DNA from 2 places in the Lysinibacillus sp. NPDC058147 genome. Region 2 is predicted to be linked to the other one. Evidence: a T-box and tRNA genes for the amino acid it is inferred to sense, from the RefSeq annotation. Region 2 holds a T-box; the other holds one or more tRNA genes.

Region 1 (3,389 bases), on a different contig from region 2:
GCTAGGCATTATACCCAGGAGGATTAGCTCAGCTGGGAGAGCACCTGCCTTACAAGCAGGGGGTCGGCGGTTCGAGCCCGTCATCCTCCACCATTATGGTCCCGTGGTGTAGCGGTTAACATGCCTGCCTGTCACGCAGGAGATCGCCGGTTCGATCCCGGTCGGGACCGCCATTTTTTTTTTGCCGGTGTAGCTCAGTTGGTAGAGCAACTGACTTGTAATCAGTAGGTCGTGGGTTCGACTCCTATCGCCGGCACCATCCCTTGGAGGGGTAGCGAAGAGGCTAAACGCGGCGGACTGTAAATCCGCTCCTTAGGGTTCGGCGGTTCGAATCCGTCCCCCTCCACCATTTTAGGGGCATAGTTCAACGGTAGAATAGAGGTCTCCAAAACCTTTGGTGTGGGTTCGATTCCTACTGCCCCTGCCAGGTTACGAGGTACTCGTTATCAAACAATACTATGATTACATATAGTGGCGATTGTGGCGAAGTGGTTAACGCACCGGATTGTGGTTCCGGCATTCGTGGGTTCGATTCCCATCAGTCGCCCCATTTAATAATTGGGGTATAGCCAAGCGGTAAGGCAACGGATTTTGATTCCGTCATGCCTAGGTTCGAATCCTAGTACCCCAGCCATTCATTTCTTAGTTTGAGCCATTAGCTCAGTTGGTAGAGCATCTGACTTTTAATCAGAGGGTCGAAGGTTCGAGTCCTTCATGGCTCATCAGTTTTTATAAATGCGCCCGTAGCTCAATTGGATAGAGCGTCTGACTACGGATCAGAAGGTTATGGGTTCGACTCCTGTCGGGCGCGCCAATAAAGCCTAATAATATCGGAATGTAGCTCAGCTTGGTAGAGCACTTGGTTTGGGACCAAGGGGTCGTAGGTTCGAATCCTGTCATTCCGACCATCTTTCCTGATTGTTGGGGCCTTAGCTCAGCTGGGAGAGCGCCTGCCTTGCACGCAGGAGGTCAGCGGTTCGATCCCGCTAGGCTCCACCATTTATATAATTTCCGGAGGTATACCCAAGTCTGGCTGAAGGGATCGGTCTTGAAAACCGACAGGCGGGTAACACCGCGCGGGGGTTCGAATCCCTCTACCTCCTCCATTTTTCCGGGTCAGTAGCTCAGTTGGTAGAGCATTAGATTGAAGCTCTAAGTGTCGGCGGTTCGATTCCGTCCTGACCCACCATTTGCGGGTGTAGTTTAATGGTAAAACCTCAGCCTTCCAAGCTGATGTCGTGAGTTCGATTCTCATCACCCGCTCCAAAAAATAATGGGCCTATAGCTCAGCTGGTTAGAGCGCACGCCTGATAAGCGTGAGGTCGATGGTTCGAGTCCATTTAGGCCCACCATTATTCCGAAGTAGCTCAGTTGGTAGTAGCACCTGACTGTTAATCAGGTTGTCGCAGGTTCGAGTCCTGCCTTCGGAGCCACGGCCCGTTGGTCAAGTGGTTAAGACACCGCCCTTTCACGGCGGTAACACGGGTTCGAATCCCGTACGGGTCATCAAGCATGTTGCACATTAGTGCGACATGCTTTTTTTATGCGTACTATACTGACAAACAAAGATCATCATGCGGTAAGGAAGTGCCACTTAATAACGTCTACTCCTAAATACTGCAAAGGAGAGTAAATGAGTCCTAATGATCTCGTGTATTACCTACTTAGGCGTAAAAAAACGGCAAATCTATATTCAATAGTTTTTTCTCTGTAATTTCCCCTGATTTTAATAATGTCTACTCAAAATGGAAACCCTAATCCATAAATAACTTTAGTTTTAGAAAAATAGAAGACATGATAAGAAATATTGAACAAAGTATTTCATATATAAAATATGTATGTTTTCTGGCTGATTTTTTCGTGGTGATTATAGTTTCATTCCTCTAATATGAGGGTAGATGGAGGAATTCGATATGAATTTACATGAAGTACAGCGCTTTTTAGAACTTTATCAAGTAGAGCAAAATGAGTCTGAAACATGGCTAGAAAATAAATTACAGCAAATTAAAATAGCAGGCGAATATATACCGACAACGGAAGAATTAATCTTTGGTGCACGAGTAGCATGGCGTAATAGTAATAAGTGTATTGGTCGATTGTTTTGGCAATCGCTGCATGTTGTTGATGCCCGAGATGTTTCAAAAGAAGAAGATATTTTCAACGCATTGCTTGAACATATTCAATATGCAACAAATGGTGGGAAAATTCGTCCAACAATAACGATCTTCGCACCAGGGCGAGTTCGTGTATGGAATCATCAGCTAATCCGTTATGCTGGCTATGAAACGGAATGGGGAATCGTTGGTGATCCACATTCTATTGAGTTTACAAAAGTATGTGAGTCACTTGGCTGGCAAGGTAAGAGAACCGCATTTGACGTGCTTCCGATCGTTGTACAGGTGGATAGAAGGAAACCACAAGTGTTTACTATTCCTGACGAATATGTACTAGAGGTACCGATTCGTCATCCGGAATCTGCTCAAGTAGAGAAGCTAGGATTAAAATGGTATGCAGTGCCGATAATTTCGAGTATGCGTTTCCAAATGGCAGGTATCGATTTTGAAGCAGCCCCATTTAATGGTTGGTATATGGGAACAGAAATTGGGGCACGTAATTTAGCAGATCATGAGCGTTATAATATGCTGCCTGCTATAGCGGAAATTTTCAACCTCGATACGACTAAACAGGCTTCTCTATGGCGTGATCGTGCATTAGTTGAGCTGAATATTGCCGTTCTACATTCCTTTAAAGAAGACGGTGTTAGCATTGTGGATCATCATACAGCTGCACAGCAATTTAAATTGTTTGAGGAAACAGAAGTAACAGCAAATCGTAAGGTTACAGGTAATTGGACGTGGTTGATTCCACCTCTTTCACCAGCTACAACTCACATTTACCATAAACCTTATGTTAATGTTTACAATACACCGAACTATTTTTATCAGAAACCACCTTATTAATAGGGAAAGGCAGCTCACTTTTAACTTATTTCCGTTGAAATAAGATTATGAGCTGCCTTTTTTAATTCACATATTCATTTTTAGAAGCCCTAAATGAACATAAGAAAAGTATCAATACAACGATAATAAATAACCATCCAGCGGTTTTCCAGTTACCGAATAAATCATGCAAATAACCAAATAAAATAGGACCGATTGCGGCTAATAAATATCCTAATGATTGTGCAAAACCTGATAAATCAGCCGCTTCAAAAGCTGTACGGGTACGTAGTGTAAAGAACATCATTGCTAATGCGAATGAAGACCCTCCTGCTAAGCCTAGTAGCACCATCCATAGAACAGCGAGACTTGTCCATTCCATCACTACCCCGATAAAGCCAACTAAGTAAAATACCGTAAACATTAATACGAGAGGTCGTTGAGATGTCA
Region 2 (3,389 bases):
GACAAGTACACACAACCTCGTCAATATATGGTTTGTGAAGCTCAATATCATCTATAGTGCCCTTCGCTAGTTCTTTTAAAGATGCAATACTATTTGGCGCTTCTTCATGACCACAATCCCGACAAACCCACACATTTAACGGTGTACCCCAATAGCGATTACGGCTAATATTCCAGTCCACTAGGTTTTCCAAGAAGTTGCCAAATCTTCCGTGTTTAATGTGTTCGGGATACCATGTTACTTGATTATTATTTTGTAAAAGTTTATCTTTCAATGCTGACATATTGATAAACCAACTGTCAGTCGCGTAGTAAAGCAATGGTGAATCACAGCGCCAGCAATGAGGATAGCTATGCTCATATTTTTCCTTATCAAACAATAGCTCCTTTTTAGCGAGCATTTTAATGATTTCGACATCACAATCTTTCACAAATTTACCAGCAAGCTCTGGGACCTCTTCTGTATAGCAACCCTTTAAATCAACAACATTGACAAACGATAGCCTATTTTGCTGTACCGTTTTATAATCGTCCTCCCCATATGCAGGCGCGATATGGACGATACCAGTTCCACTATGCTCAGTGACATAATCCGCTAGAACAACGACATGCCCCTTATCAACTGTGACATAAGAAAATGGTGGGGTGTACGACACACCTTCAAATTCATGCCCCTCATGTTCACTTAACACTTCAACAGAATCAGCAAACACTTTATTCACTAGTGATTTTGCTAAGATATAGACTTTATTGTGCTGCTTCACTCGAACATACATAAGTTTAGGATTCATGGCTAATGCAACATTTGCAGGTAATGTCCATGGAGTCGTTGTCCAACCAAGAAAATATTCATCTTTATCCTTTAATTTAAACATTGCTGTGACTGATAAATCCTTTACATCCTTATAGCCCTGTGCAACTTCATGGGAGCTTAATGATGTTTGACAGCTAGGGCAATATGGTGAAACGCGGTGGCCCTTATACAAAAGCTTTTCCTTGTGCACATGACTTAAAATATTCCAAACGGACTCAATATAATCATTACTAAGGGTTAAATACGGGTCATCCATGTCAATCCAATAGCCTAGCTGCTCTGTAAAGGAGCGCCATTTCTTCTCATAGGTAAAGACACTTCCCTTACACTCTTGAATAAATTGTTCGACACCATATTTCTCAATTTCTTGCTTGCCAGAGATGCCTAGCTTTTTTTCGACGCCTAACTCTACAGGCAAACCATGTGTATCCCAGCCAGCTTTACGCTCAACTAAATAACCTTGCATCGTTTTATAACGAGCCACGACATCTTTAATTGTTCTGCCAAATGCGTGGCCTACGTGTGGTAAACCATTCGCTGTAGGAGGACCTTCGTAAAATACAAAAGGCTTATTGTTAGAACGATTCGCAACAGACGCTTGGAACGTTCCTTCTTGTTCCCACAATCGACGAATCCTTGTTTCTCTTTCTACAGTTGTTTCTTTTTTCTCTTCGACTTGCATGTAAATTCCTCCTATACTAATTGTATAAAAGGCATACAAAAAACCCCGTCCCAAGCAAGGGACGGGGTTAACCGCGAATACCACCCTAATTCTATTGAAGCAACGTTCAATAGCACTCAGCAACGTACAATCATACGTGTTCTTTTTAACGGTAGACACCCGGATTAGCTTACTATGTTCAGCCAATCTTCTCAGAGAGGATCTTCATGTTACACCTGCACACCGACTTCCACCAAATGTCGGCTCTCTGTAGAACAAAATGAAACACTACTCTTTCTCATCAACGAATTTGTATGCTTTTATTGTCACTCATCTTAACAAACAAATTTTTGTCTGTCAATAATTTCAAAGTACTAATATTGACAGTGATTTCCTTATAATTCATCGAGACAAGCTTTGATGCTTTTATGTAGAGTTGCGAACTCAGGCTTCCCATTTGTTTTAATATAAAAGCTTTTCACAAAGGATTTACAGTTAAAAAGTAAAATTCTGTGATGCTGTACATCGAGCTGTTCTTTTTTTACGTTTAAAGTAGCAGGTAATTCTTGCAGCAATTTAATGATCTGTTGCTCCTCTAAACCATGCTCAAGCATTGTGAACATAGGTACTAAAATCCGTTCATCTTCATTGTGAATGAAAGCATAATTTTCTTTCAAAACGGCGTTCCATAGTGCGTTTACAATTTCAATATAAGAGGCTTTATTTAATTTAGGATTTTTCACCAATTCATTGATTGCATCAGCCATATGGGCAACACTATGAGCCCACCCTTTCACTGGCACATAGCCCCTTACATCCTTTTCTGCTGCTAAATAAGCTAGTACTTTATCTTTACAATCAGCGATTATCTGTTCAGATAAAAAATCGTCTGCGTTTTCTCTAAACAATATAAGGGCAATCAAAAGCGACGTAAATGTACGGGTAAAAACTAAATCTGATTCGCTTTCTTCAATACCCTTACATAATAAATTATTCAAACATTCCTCTAAAAGCTCCGTTAAAAGTGAATGCTCTAGTAAGTTTTTTTCATGGATCAATTCATAAAACGATCCATATATTAAGTCATCCCGTAGTTCACTATCTAATGAGCCGATATGTTGCATCATTGATTGTATGAGCTGAGTTTGGTCCTCGTTCTGCCATATTTTATTTCCACTATCTATATCTGTTAGTATTTCTTTTAATTCAATTTCCTTAAGTAGGTTTATATTTAATTTCATAGCCAATCTTTCTCCTCTACCTTTTTGTGAATTTGTATAATCATTTTTTACTACACCCCTAAATATACAAATACTTACAACAATTGTACCCTAATCCAAATATAAAAAACAGCTAAATAAAAAGCTAGACATTCTTGAAATTTTCGAATGTCTAGCCTTGATTCATTGATGTTCTTCCAGTATTTCCATGCTATCTATATCTGCAAATCTTATTTTAGGATTATCTTGGTCTCCTACTAAATCTGTACTATATTTCACTTCTACTTCATCTCCAAGCGACAATGTTGTAGGAGCATCGATTAATGGGAACCACGTACCATTACCGTGTTTTTGTATGATGTCATTAATTGATAATTTACCAATATCCGCTTTATCTGCATAGGAAACAACTAAAAATTCATGTTCCTTGATTGCTACAATTAACCCATTTTTAGAATGGATTTCTTTTTCCCCAACTGGAATATCAAATTTTTCACGTAAGGCAACTATCTCTTGACTATAGTGCTCCTCTAAATAGTTCATAGCATCTTTCAAAACTAGAAAATATAGTATCGGCATATTAACATCTTTGTATTGTTTCTTTTCCTGCTTCATTAGTGAATAGTTTATAGCTATTTTATAAGATATCGGTTTAAAAAATTGTTCGATATACTCTTCTTTTGTAAGATTCAGCT

The links. A T-box is a leader RNA that pairs with one kind of tRNA and senses whether it is charged. The one in region 2 lies ahead of ileS (isoleucine--tRNA ligase), so its partner is inferred to be a tRNA-Ile.
Region 1: it has a tRNA-Ile gene. The T-box ahead of ileS (isoleucine--tRNA ligase) is inferred to sense a tRNA for this amino acid. The anticodon was not compared.

The regions. Positions count from the first base shown of each region.
Region 1 is NZ_JBHVUJ010000012.1:85,451-88,839, reverse strand. It holds tRNA gene ACFVT8_RS22700 (tRNA-Val) at 18-93, shown strand; tRNA gene ACFVT8_RS22695 (tRNA-Asp) at 98-173, shown strand; tRNA gene ACFVT8_RS22690 (tRNA-Thr) at 184-259, shown strand; tRNA gene ACFVT8_RS22685 (tRNA-Tyr) at 266-349, shown strand; tRNA gene ACFVT8_RS22680 (tRNA-Trp) at 354-427, shown strand; tRNA gene ACFVT8_RS22675 (tRNA-His) at 475-550, shown strand; tRNA gene ACFVT8_RS22670 (tRNA-Gln) at 560-634, shown strand; tRNA gene ACFVT8_RS22665 (tRNA-Lys) at 650-722, shown strand; tRNA gene ACFVT8_RS22660 (tRNA-Arg) at 738-814, shown strand; tRNA gene ACFVT8_RS22655 (tRNA-Pro) at 832-908, shown strand; tRNA gene ACFVT8_RS22650 (tRNA-Ala) at 924-999, shown strand; tRNA gene ACFVT8_RS22645 (tRNA-Ser) at 1,014-1,106, shown strand; tRNA gene ACFVT8_RS22640 (tRNA-Phe) at 1,114-1,189, shown strand; tRNA gene ACFVT8_RS22635 (tRNA-Gly) at 1,193-1,266, shown strand; tRNA gene ACFVT8_RS22630 (tRNA-Ile) at 1,276-1,352, shown strand; tRNA gene ACFVT8_RS22625 (tRNA-Asn) at 1,357-1,433, shown strand; tRNA gene ACFVT8_RS22620 (tRNA-Glu) at 1,435-1,506, shown strand; gene ACFVT8_RS22615 (nitric oxide synthase oxygenase) at 1,914-2,960, shown strand; gene ACFVT8_RS22610 (CynX/NimT family MFS transporter) at 3,022-3,389, opposite strand, start outside.
Region 2 is NZ_JBHVUJ010000002.1:153,008-156,396, reverse strand. It holds gene ileS (isoleucine--tRNA ligase) at 1-1,495, opposite strand, end outside; T-box leader at 1,550-1,788, opposite strand; gene ACFVT8_RS06150 (DUF2785 domain-containing protein) at 1,870-2,715, opposite strand; gene ACFVT8_RS06145 (hypothetical protein) at 2,878-3,389, opposite strand, start outside.